2 regions of the Thioalkalivibrio sp. ALMg13-2 genome follow, and region 1 is predicted to be linked to the other one. Evidence: predicted binding sites of a transcription regulator. Region 1 holds the regulator's gene; the other holds the start of a gene.

What was found. Region 1 encodes FNR, which switches genes on or off when oxygen is low (the NO sensors DNR and NnrR bind a similar motif). Its sites were predicted from a motif close to TTGATNTANATCAA; they were not measured.
Region 2: the regulator FNR is predicted to act here: its motif matches at 3,362-3,375, upstream of hemN (oxygen-independent coproporphyrinogen III oxidase).

Annotation. Positions count from the first base shown of each region.
Region 1 is NZ_KB906108.1:47,159-52,205, forward strand. Features, by position in the region: gene apbC (iron-sulfur cluster carrier protein ApbC) at 1-7, shown strand, start outside; gene dcd (dCTP deaminase) at 35-601, shown strand; gene F618_RS0107730 (carbamate kinase) at 633-1,538, shown strand; gene F618_RS0107735 (hypothetical protein) at 1,634-1,852, shown strand; gene F618_RS0107740 (DUF2058 domain-containing protein) at 1,887-2,456, opposite strand; gene F618_RS0107745 (DUF2390 domain-containing protein) at 2,528-3,010, opposite strand; gene fnr (fumarate/nitrate reduction transcriptional regulator Fnr) at 3,003-3,734, opposite strand; gene F618_RS0107755 (cyclopropane-fatty-acyl-phospholipid synthase family protein) at 4,025-5,047, shown strand, end outside.
Region 2 is NZ_KB906109.1:77,337-82,383, reverse strand. Features, by position in the region: gene F618_RS0108425 (YgiQ family radical SAM protein) at 1-263, shown strand, start outside; gene F618_RS0108420 (SDR family NAD(P)-dependent oxidoreductase) at 276-1,064, opposite strand; gene hpnE (hydroxysqualene dehydroxylase HpnE) at 1,061-2,407, opposite strand; gene hpnD (presqualene diphosphate synthase HpnD) at 2,412-3,272, opposite strand; gene hemN (oxygen-independent coproporphyrinogen III oxidase) at 3,451-4,839, shown strand.

The DNA of each region.
Region 1 (5,047 bases):
CAACTGATCCGGTGCGCCACCAGGGACAGGGCCAATGAGCATCAAGGCGGACCGCTGGATTCGGGAGATGGCCGAGACGAAGGGCATGATCGAGCCCTTCGAGCCCGGCCAGATCCGCTACCGCGACGAGCAGCGGATCGTGTCCTACGGGACCTCGAGCTACGGCTATGACGTGCGGTGCTCCGATCACTTCAAGATCTTCACCAACATCAACTCCAGCATTGTCGACCCCAAGGGCTTCGACGAGGGCAGTTTCGTGGACGTGCAGTCGGACTGCTGCATTATCCCGCCGAACTCCTTTGCCCTGGCGCATACGGTCGAGTACTTCCGCATCCCGCGCGATGTGCTGACCATCTGTCTGGGCAAGTCGACCTACGCGCGCTGCGGCATCATCGTGAACGTGACCCCGCTGGAGCCCGAGTGGGAGGGCCACGTGACGCTGGAGTTCTCCAACACCACGCCGCTGCCCGCCAAGATCTACGCCAACGAGGGCGTGGCGCAGATGCTGTTCCTGCAGTCCGACGAGGTCTGCGAGACCTCCTACAAGGACCGCGGTGGCAAATACCAGGGCCAGCGCGGCGTCACTCTCCCGCGCACCTGACCCAACCCTTCAAGTACGGAGTAGGCCCGCCATGCGTATCGTGATCGCGCTGGGCGGTAACGCCCTGCTGCAACGCGGCGAGACCCCCTCGGCCGAGGCCCAGCAGCACAACGCCCAGCGTGCGGCGGCAGCCATCGCGGCCGTGGCGCGCGAGCACGAGGTGGTCGTCACCCACGGCAACGGGCCGCAGGTGGGGTTGCTCGCCAATCAGGCGGAATGCGATCGCATCGCCTGGCCGCTGGATGTGGTCGGGGCCGAGAGCCACGGCATGATCGGCTACATCCTGGCGCGGGAGCTGCATAACGCGCTGGGCCATGACCGGGTGGCAAGCTTGCTCACCCAGACCGAGGTCGACCCGAACGACCCCGCCTTCGACCACCCGGAAAAGTTCATTGGCCCGACCTGGGGTGCGGCCCGCGCCCGCGCGCTGGCCGACGAGCGCGGCTGGGACGTGGCACCAGACGGCGAGGGCTGGCGGCGGGTGGTGGCGTCGCCGGAGCCGCAACGCCTGCTGGGTATGGAGGCCGTCCGCAGTCTCGTGGATGGCGGGTCGGTGGCGATCTGTGCCGGGGGCGGCGGCGTACCGGTCGCGCGTGATGGCGACGGGCGTCTATACGGCATCGAGGCCGTGGTGGACAAGGACCTGACGGCCGCGCGCCTGGCCGCGCATGTCGGGGCGGACTGGCTGTTGATGATGACCGATGTCGACGGCGTCTACATGGACTGGGGCACGCCGGACGCCCGGCGCCTGAAGGCGCTTCTGGTTACGGCCGTGGAGCCGGCAGCGTACCCGGGCGGTTCCATGGGGCCCAAGATGGAGGCTGCACGGCGCGCTGCCCAGGGCGGCATTCGGGTCGGGATCGGTTCGCTGGAGGACGCCGCGGCTATCCTGGCCGGGCAGGCGGGGACCCGGATCCTGCCGGTGGGCGCCGCCTGAAGCCCTTGCCGGAACCCCCGCCTGTTACACTCGATGTTGCACGCTCGCCGCAGAGTTTGCAGGCTTCGAGTACATATGGATCAAGAGTGAAGATGATGCGAGAGATTCAGCGAGCCGCCCCCCTGGTGATCGGTCTGACGGCCGTGGGTCTGCTGGCGCTAGGCTGCGGCAGCGGCGAGCCGGAGGAGTCGGCCGGCCCCGCCCAGGGCCTGGAGCAGGGCGGCATCACGCCGCAGGACATGTCCAGTGACGAGGCGCGGCGCCCGCAGCAAAGTGGCATGCCCGCCGCGGACGTGAAGCGCGCAACCGACTGATTGGATCGCTGTCCTGCGGGGATTCCCCTGCGGGTCACCACATGAGGTCGTCGGGTACCACGTAGTCCTTGTATGGGTCGTCCGGGGCAGGTTCCGATCCGGTTTCGTCCTCGGCGGGGATGACCAGTGGCCATTCCGGATCGCGCTCGCGGATGCGGTCGGCGGTCTCGCGCGGGATGACCCGGAACCCCTTTTCCGGGCGCACATCCAGGCCGGCAAGCGCGGCGCGGCCGTCGGCCAGGCGCTTTTGCAGGTCGGCGGTCACCGGGAGGTGGCGGATCTGCCCGCCCTGCTGGAAGTGATAATCCAGCGCGGCATCGCCGGTGGGAATCGGCGCCAGGTGGGTGCTGACCAGTTCGCGGATTTGCGCGTGGCGGGCCCGGCGTTCGGCACGTTCCTGCTGTTCGCGGTTCTTCTGTCGCGAACGCTCGGCCTGCTCGGCCTTGCGCGCTTCGGCCACGCCCGGGTCTGGACCCGTGTTGCGGTCCTTCTTCTTCTTCGCGTTCCCCTTCTGGGCCTTGTGCTTTTGCGACTTGGCCTGGCGAACCTGTTTTTCGTCGACCAGCCCCGTTTTCAGGAGCTGGCTGCGCAGATCATCCGACATGAATCCTGCCGTGTTCGGTCAATGTGCGGGGAGGATAGCCGGAATGCGGCCTTGCGTGCACCACGTGCTGTTCAGGCGGCCGTGAACTCGCGCAATCCGTCGCGGATCTCGGCGTCCGGCAGGTCGGGGAACAGGGTGTGCAATCGGCGCTGGCGGTCGATGGCGAATGCGGGGGTGGTCTGCGGCGCCAGGCGCCGGGCCTCCGCGAGCAGTTGCAGGCCGGCGAGCCGCTCGCTTTGAAGCTCCAGTGCCAGCACCGCGCGATAGAGCGCGTTGCGCTCGGGGGTGTGGAGCCGCCGGCGCAGTGCGCGGAGGCGTTCGGTGGAGGATGACTGCCAGCGCCGGGCCGTTTGCCGCAGTACGCGCCATTGCGAGGGTCCGAGGGGCTGCGGGTACCACAGGGCAAACAACGCCAGCATCACGTCCACGCCAAATTCGTCCTGCCAGCGCATCAGACGTTCGCGAACGGTGGGATCGACCCACAGTGCGTCGGCGAATGCCCAGAAGGCGTCGAAGTCCGTGGCCGGCTCCGGGGTGTCCCCGGCTTCAGGCACTGCTCGCGGCGGAGGTGAAGGTGACCCCGGCCGTGTTGCGCAGGCCCTCGGGCTGGAGGATCTCCAGGTCCCGGGTGTGCAGGTTGATTACGCCCTGGTTGCGCAGCTGAGTAAACAGCCGGCTGATGGTTTCCTGGGTCAGGCCCAGGTGGTTGGCGATGTCTGCCCGGGACATGGGCAGGTAGAACCGTTCGGGGGACAGGCCGCGGGCGCGATGACGCTCCGACAGGGCGATCAGGAAGGTCGCCAGACGCTGCTCCGCGGTACGTTGGCCGAGCAGGGCGTGCAGGCTTTCGTCCTGGGCCAGTTCCTGGCTCATCACGCTCATCATGTGCTGGCGGAAGGTCGGCAGGCGGCCGGCGAGGTCGTCGACATGCCCGTAGGGCACGGCGCAGACGCTGGTGGACTCCAGCGCAATGGCACTGACCGGATGCTTGCCGGAGTGGATCGCGTCCAGCCCCAGGAGGTCGCCGGCCAGCGCGAAGCCGGTGATCTGTTCGGTCCCGTCATCGGAGATCAGCACCGTTTTCAGTGCCCCGGTGCGGACCGCGTACAGCGCTTCGAACTTGGTCCCCATGGTGAACAGGGGCGCACCCTTGGCGATCGGCCGGCGTTGCTGGACGATTTGGTCGAGTTGCCAGAGTTCATCCTGGGGCAGGCCCATAGGCAGGCAGAGCTGGCGGAGGGTGCAGTGCTGGCAGGCTTGAGTGGGTCGTAGCGTCATGGGTGCAGGGTAGCCGTTTTTTCGACGTTGGGGAAAGCGATTTTCGGGGTATGCCATCGGGGGCGGGAATGCGGTACTGTCCCCAAGAGTTGTAGGCGATTACAGAAGGTTTTGCCGTCGGTCAGGGGGTCGCGCCCCGAGATGACTCGGGGTCCCCTCCCTCCGACGGCTGCGTGGACAATGCGGGCCATCGGTAATTAGACTGAGTCTAAAAGCTTCGGCATGGTGAGGGTCGGCATTACGCGTGGGGGCTGAGAGACCCGACTGCCAGAACAAGGACAGGGGTAGCGATGATCGAGCGGTTACTGGAGCAATACATACGCTACGGGACCTTCGTGCTGCGGCATCCGGATGGCCGTGAGCAGCGTTTCGGGAACGGCGCGCCGGAAGTCACCATGCAGGTGCATGACAAGGCGGCGTTGCGCAAGATTGGGCGCGACCCGGGCTTCCAGCTGGGCGAGACCTACATGGACGGCCTGTGGTCGCCCGGCCCCGAGGGCCTGCAGGTGTTCCTCGACGTGGCCATGCGCAACTTCGCGCCGATGTTCAAGCAGCGGGTCAACCCTGCAGTGCGCATGCTGCGGGCCCTGATCGAGCAGGGCAACAAGGTGGCGCGCTGCTACCAGAACATCGCCCATCACTACGACGTCGATGAGTGGCTTTATCGTCAGTTCCTGGACGAGGGCATGTTCTACAGCTGCGCCTATTTCGAGCGCCCGGATATGACGCTGGAAGAGGCGCAGCAGGCCAAGTGCGCAATGCTGCGCAAGAAGCTGATGCTGGAGCCGGGGATGCGCGTGCTCGACATCGGTTGCGGCTGGGGCGGTCTGGCCTTCCATCTCGCCGAGCATGCCGACGTGCAGGTAGACGGCGTGACGCTGTCGAAGGAGCAGCTGCGGGTTGCCCGTGACGAGGCCAAGCGTCGGGGGCTCGAGGATCGAGTGCGGTTTCTCTATCAGGACTACCGCGAACACGAAGACCAGTACGACCGCATCGTGAGCGTCGGCATGTTCGAGCATGTGGGCACGCCCAACTACGAGACGTTCTTCCGGCGCGTGCATGATCTGCTGAAGCCGGAAGGCATCGCGGTGCTGCACACCATCGGGCGGCAGGAACCACCGGGGACCTCCAACCCCTGGCTGAGCAAGTACATCTTTCCGGGCGGGTATACGCCGGCCCTGTCCGAGGTGATGGGCGCGCTGGAGCCCACGCCGCTGTGCACCACCGATATCGAGTTCTGGCGCCTGCATTACGCCGAGACGCTGGCCGAGTGGTATCGCCGCTTCCAGACGGTACGGGCCGAGGCCGTCGAA
Region 2 (5,047 bases), on a different contig from region 1:
GGCAGCCGGCTGGGACCGGTCAGGGTGCGGCACGCCCGTCCACCGGCGGGCGCATCACCCGTGGCGGCAAGGCGCTGAAAAAGCGCGGCCAGACCTTCCAGACGCAGCACAACGGCGTCGAGGCTGCGGCGCGTCCCGGTGGCAAGCCAGCGCCAGCGGGCAAGGCCGGGGCACGCTCTGCCGCGCCCAAGGGCGGCAAGCCGCGCGCGGGTAGTGGGAAGGTGCGCAAAGGGCGCCCGGCCGGAAAACGACCGCGCGCCTGACGCCCCTGCGGTTCAGGACGCCGCGTGGGGGACCGGGACCTGGCCTTCCAGGCTGATGTTCAGACCGGTGGTGGTGCGGTCGCCGGGGTCCAGGAAGTACAGATAGGGGCCAACCACGGCCTCGGGCTCGGGCAGTAGGTCGGGGTTTTCCCCGGGATAATGCCCGGCGCGGAAGCGGGTGCGCACGGGGCCGGTGTCGATACCGTTCACGTGCAGGAAGCGCGGTTCGTTGCGATGCTCGTGCGACAGGATGTCGATCAGGCCGTCCTGGGCCGCCTTGGCCATGCCGAAGGCGCCCCAGAAGGCCTTGCGCGCGTTCTGGGTGGACACGACCAGGCTCCCGGTGGGACTGGCCTCCAGCAGCGGCAGGACGGCCTGCGTGAGGAAGAACGGGCCGTGCAGGTTACTGTTGATGACCTTGAACCACAGCTCCGGGTCGTAGTTCTTCATCGGCATCAGGGCGCCGGCCCAGCCCGCGTTCAGTACCAGCCCGTCCAGGCGGCCCAGCGAGTCGCGGATGTTCTCCGCCAGGTCACCATAGTCCTTGACCGTCGCGCCTTCGAGATTCAGTGGGTAGATCGCGGGCTGCGGGTGACCGGCCTGTTCGATCCGGTCATAGACCGCTTCGAGGCCCTTCAGGTCCTTGTCCAGCAGGACCACGATCGCGCCGGCCGCGGCACAGGCCTCGGCAACCGCGCGGCCGATGCCGTCGGCGGCCCCGGTGACCAGGATCACGCGTTCATCGAAGGCGCCGGGTTCCGGGCGGTAGGCGAGCAGGCGGGGAATATCGAGATCGGTCAAGGATGGTCCTCCAGGTACAGGTGCGCCGATTCTAGTCCAGATTGTACGGCCGCTTCGAGCGTGGACGGCAGTGCAGGCGTCAGGTAATCCCCGGCCAGATAACACCCCGGCCAGGGCGTGCGGGCCGGCGGGCGACGTGCATCCAGACCGGCTTGCGCGTCCAGCGTCGCGCGGCGTTCGCAAATGCTGTGGCCGGTCTCGGGTTCGCCCAGTTCGGGGAAGGTTTGGGCCAGGGAGCGGGCGACGGTGCGCCATCGTGCATCCGCCGTCAACGGTTCGAGGTCGTCGGCCGCGGAGATCACGACCGCCAGCCAGTGTGGCGCCCCGGCGACATTCCGCGCGATCAGCCATTGGCCATGCTGGTCCAGCAGCCCCTGTAGTGGCGGAAGATCATCAAGGCGCCGCGCATAGCGCAGGTAGACCGTGCAGATGCTGCGGGCGCCCATGGCATTCAGGCCCTGGTGCGTCGCCTCCCAGCCGGTTTCGTGCGGAAGCAGGGCAGCGGCGGCGGCTGGAGGGGCGGCCAGGATCACGCCGCGCGCCGGGCTCGCCACGCCCTGGCGATCGCGCAGGCGGTAGGGGGCGGCGTCGTGAGTCGTGCTGCGCTCAATGGCGGTGATGCGGCGGCCAAGATCCACTCTAGCGCCACGCTCCCGGAGTTCCTGGACAGCCGGTTCCGGGAACAGCTCGCCGAGTGGCCGCGCGGGGAGGAGAAGGCGCGCGGCCTCCGGGCCATGATTGAGTGCCAGGCGCAGGACGTTCTGGAAGATGCGGGCCGAGGCGGTTCGGGTCGGGGTGTTCATCACCGCCAGGCACAACGGGTCCCACAGGCTCCGAATGAGGGCGTCGGGCTGACGACGCTGGCGCAGCCAGTCGAGGACGGGGAGATCGTGGCGCAGGGGCCGGTGCAACATGGCGGCGGCGCCGGACAGTGCACGCAGGCGTGTACCAAGAGAGTGCTTCGCAAGCGCCCGGTAAAGCGCGGCGGCCAGGGCGGGCAACCGGGGCGAACGTGGTTCCAGCTGGAACGCCGGGTCCTGCGGCCGGGCGGTGGGCTCGAACATGCGCAGGCCGAAGGGCAGGGCCTGAAACGCCTGCTCGGGGTTGATGCCGACCGAACGGATCTGCTGCAGGGTCTGCTGGCAGGCCCCGACCAGGATGTGCTGGCCGTTGTCGAGCGGGGTGCCGTCCAGGTCGAGGCTGCGGGCACGGCCACCGGGGGCCTTGCCGGCCTCGATCAGGTGCACGGGGTGCCCGGCGCGTGCAAGCGCCAGCGTGGCGGTCAGGCCGGCCCAGCCCGCGCCGACCACGACGACGGGCGCGTGGGGTGAGCCGGAGATCATGGCATCAGGTCGCGCGGCGGCGTTGTTCGCGCTTCAGGCGGCGTGCGGTGCGCCACGCGATCCACAACTTGCGGATCGGGGTCAGGCGCACGCGGTGTTCCAGCACGCGGTAGCCGTCGTCGGCGATCTCGTCGAGCAGGGTGCGGTAGATGGCCGCCATGATCAGGCCCGGGCGCTGGGCGTAGCGGTCGGCGTCCGGGAGGTGTTCCTCGGCGCGTTCGTAGTAGCGTCGCGCCCGTTCCGCCTGCTCCGCGAACAGGGCGCGGTGGCGGTCGTCGGTGATGTTGATCTGGAATTCCTCCGGCTTGACCCCGTGCTTGCTGAGCTCGTCCATGGGGATGTACACCCGGCCGCGCATGGCGTCCTCGTGGACGTCGCGCAGGATGTTGGTGAGCTGCAACGCCATGCCGAGGTCGTGGGCGTACTTCAGAGTGCGCCGATCGGTGTAGCCGAAGATGTGGGCGGACAGGATGCCCACGACGCTGGCCGCGCGGTAGCAGTACAGCGACAAAGTGGTGAAGTCCGGATAGCTGTCGTAGTCCAGATCCATCTGCATGCCGTCGATGATCTCGTCGAAGTACTCGCGACCAAGGTCGAAGGCGGCGATGTGCGGCTGCAGTGCCTGGGTGATGGGGTGGCGGGGTTCGCCGGCGAACAGGCGTTCGATCTCCTGGCGCCACCAGTCGAGCTTGGTGCGCGCAATGCTCTCCTCGCTCACCTCGTCGACGATGTCGTCGACTTCCCGGCAGAAGGCGTACAGCGCCGTGATGGCGCGACGGCGATCCGGCTCCAGAAAGCGGAACGCGTAGTAGAAGCTGGAGCCGCTTTGCGCGGCCTTCTCCTCGCAATACTCGTCGGGGGACATGCGCTCTCGCGTGGCGGGTGTCGAACAGGGAGGAGAAGGCTAGCACAGGCAGCACAGGGGGCGGGAGAGGGCGCCATGAAGGCGGATTGTTGACCTGTATCAAGCTCGGGCCTGGCGTGCGGCCGTAGTCTGCAGAACCAAGGTCGCGAGTGCGCGGCGCACGGTTGTGGAGCCCCGAATGGAACAACGCCTGGTGTTTGACCCCGAAATCCTGCGCCGCTACGACGTGAGCGGGCCGAGGTACACGTCGTATCCCACCGCGCCACAGTTTCACGAGGGCTTCGACGACCGCGCCTATGCCGAGGCGGCGCAGGCCACCAACGGGGCGGACCCGGCGCGGCCGCTGTCCCTGTATGTTCATGTGCCGTTCTGCGACACGGTGTGCTTCTACTGCGCCTGCAACAAGGTCATCACTGGAAATTACCAGCGCGCTCAGCGCTACCTGCAGTATCTGGAGCGCGAGGCCGAACTGCAGGGCGAGCTGTTCGACCGGGAACGCACTGTCGGCCAGCTGCACTTTGGGGGGGGCACGCCGACTTATCTTGGCGATGACGATCTGCGCCGGGTGATGGCGACGCTGGCGAGGCACTTCCGCCTGGACGAAAGCGATGCCCGCGAGTTCTCCATCGAGATTGATCCGCGCGCGGTGCGGCCCGGCACCATCCCGCTGCTGGGCGAGCTGGGTTTTAACCGGATCAGCCTCGGGGTGCAGGATTTCGACCCGAACGTGCAGCGGGCGGTGAACCGCATCCAGCCGTTCGAGGTGACCGCGCGGGCGGTGGAGCAGGCGCGGGCCAACGGCTTCGAATCCACCAACCTGGACCTGATCTACGGCCTTCCCCTGCAGACGGTGGAGACCTATACCGCCACGCTGGAACGCGCGCTGGAGCTGCGTCCGGAGCGCCTGGCGATCTACAACTACGCGCACCTGCCGCAGATGTTCAAGACTCAGCGCCAGATCCGCGAGGCCGATCTGCCGGACGCCGCGGAGAAGCTGGCGATCCTCGAGACCACCATCGCTCGCCTGACCGATGCCGGCTATGTCTACATCGGCATGGACCACTTTGCCCTGCCGGACGACGAACTGGCCACGGCCCAGCGCGCCGGGACGCTGCAGCGCAATTTCCAGGGCTATTCCACACGGGCGGAGTACGACCTGGTGGCACTGGGTCCGACGGCCATCGGCAAGGTGGGCGCCACCTACAGCCAGAACCTGCGCGAGCTGGATGCCTATTACGCGCGGCTGGATGCCGGGCGCCTTCCGGTGTTTCGCGGACTCGAACTGAGTGCCGACGATCGGCTGCGCCGGGACGTGATTACCGAGCTCATGTGCCATTCGCGCATCGATTTCGCCGCGATCGAGGTGCGCCACGGGATCGCGTTCGGCGAGGTCTTTGGGGATGCACTGGAGCGGCTTCAGGGCATGGAGGCCGATGGACTGGTGCGGATCGGCGCGGAGCGGCTGGAGATCCTGCCGCGCGGGCGGTTGCTGCTGCGCAACGTCGCCATGGCCTTCGACGCCTATCTGAAGACGGAGGGCGCGCCGCGCTACAGCAAGGTAGTGTGAGCGGCTTGACGGCGATCCGTTCTCGGCGGAAGCTTTGAACAATAGCAACCGGTAACAGGGACGTTCCGGTGAAGACGACACGTTACTTCGAGACTGTACGCGAGAGGCCGGATCGGCGAATGATCCGGGATCACTGGATCAGTAGTGCAATCGACCAACCGTTGTGCGAAGAAGTCCAAGGCGATGGGCGTATCCGCAGATGGGCTCG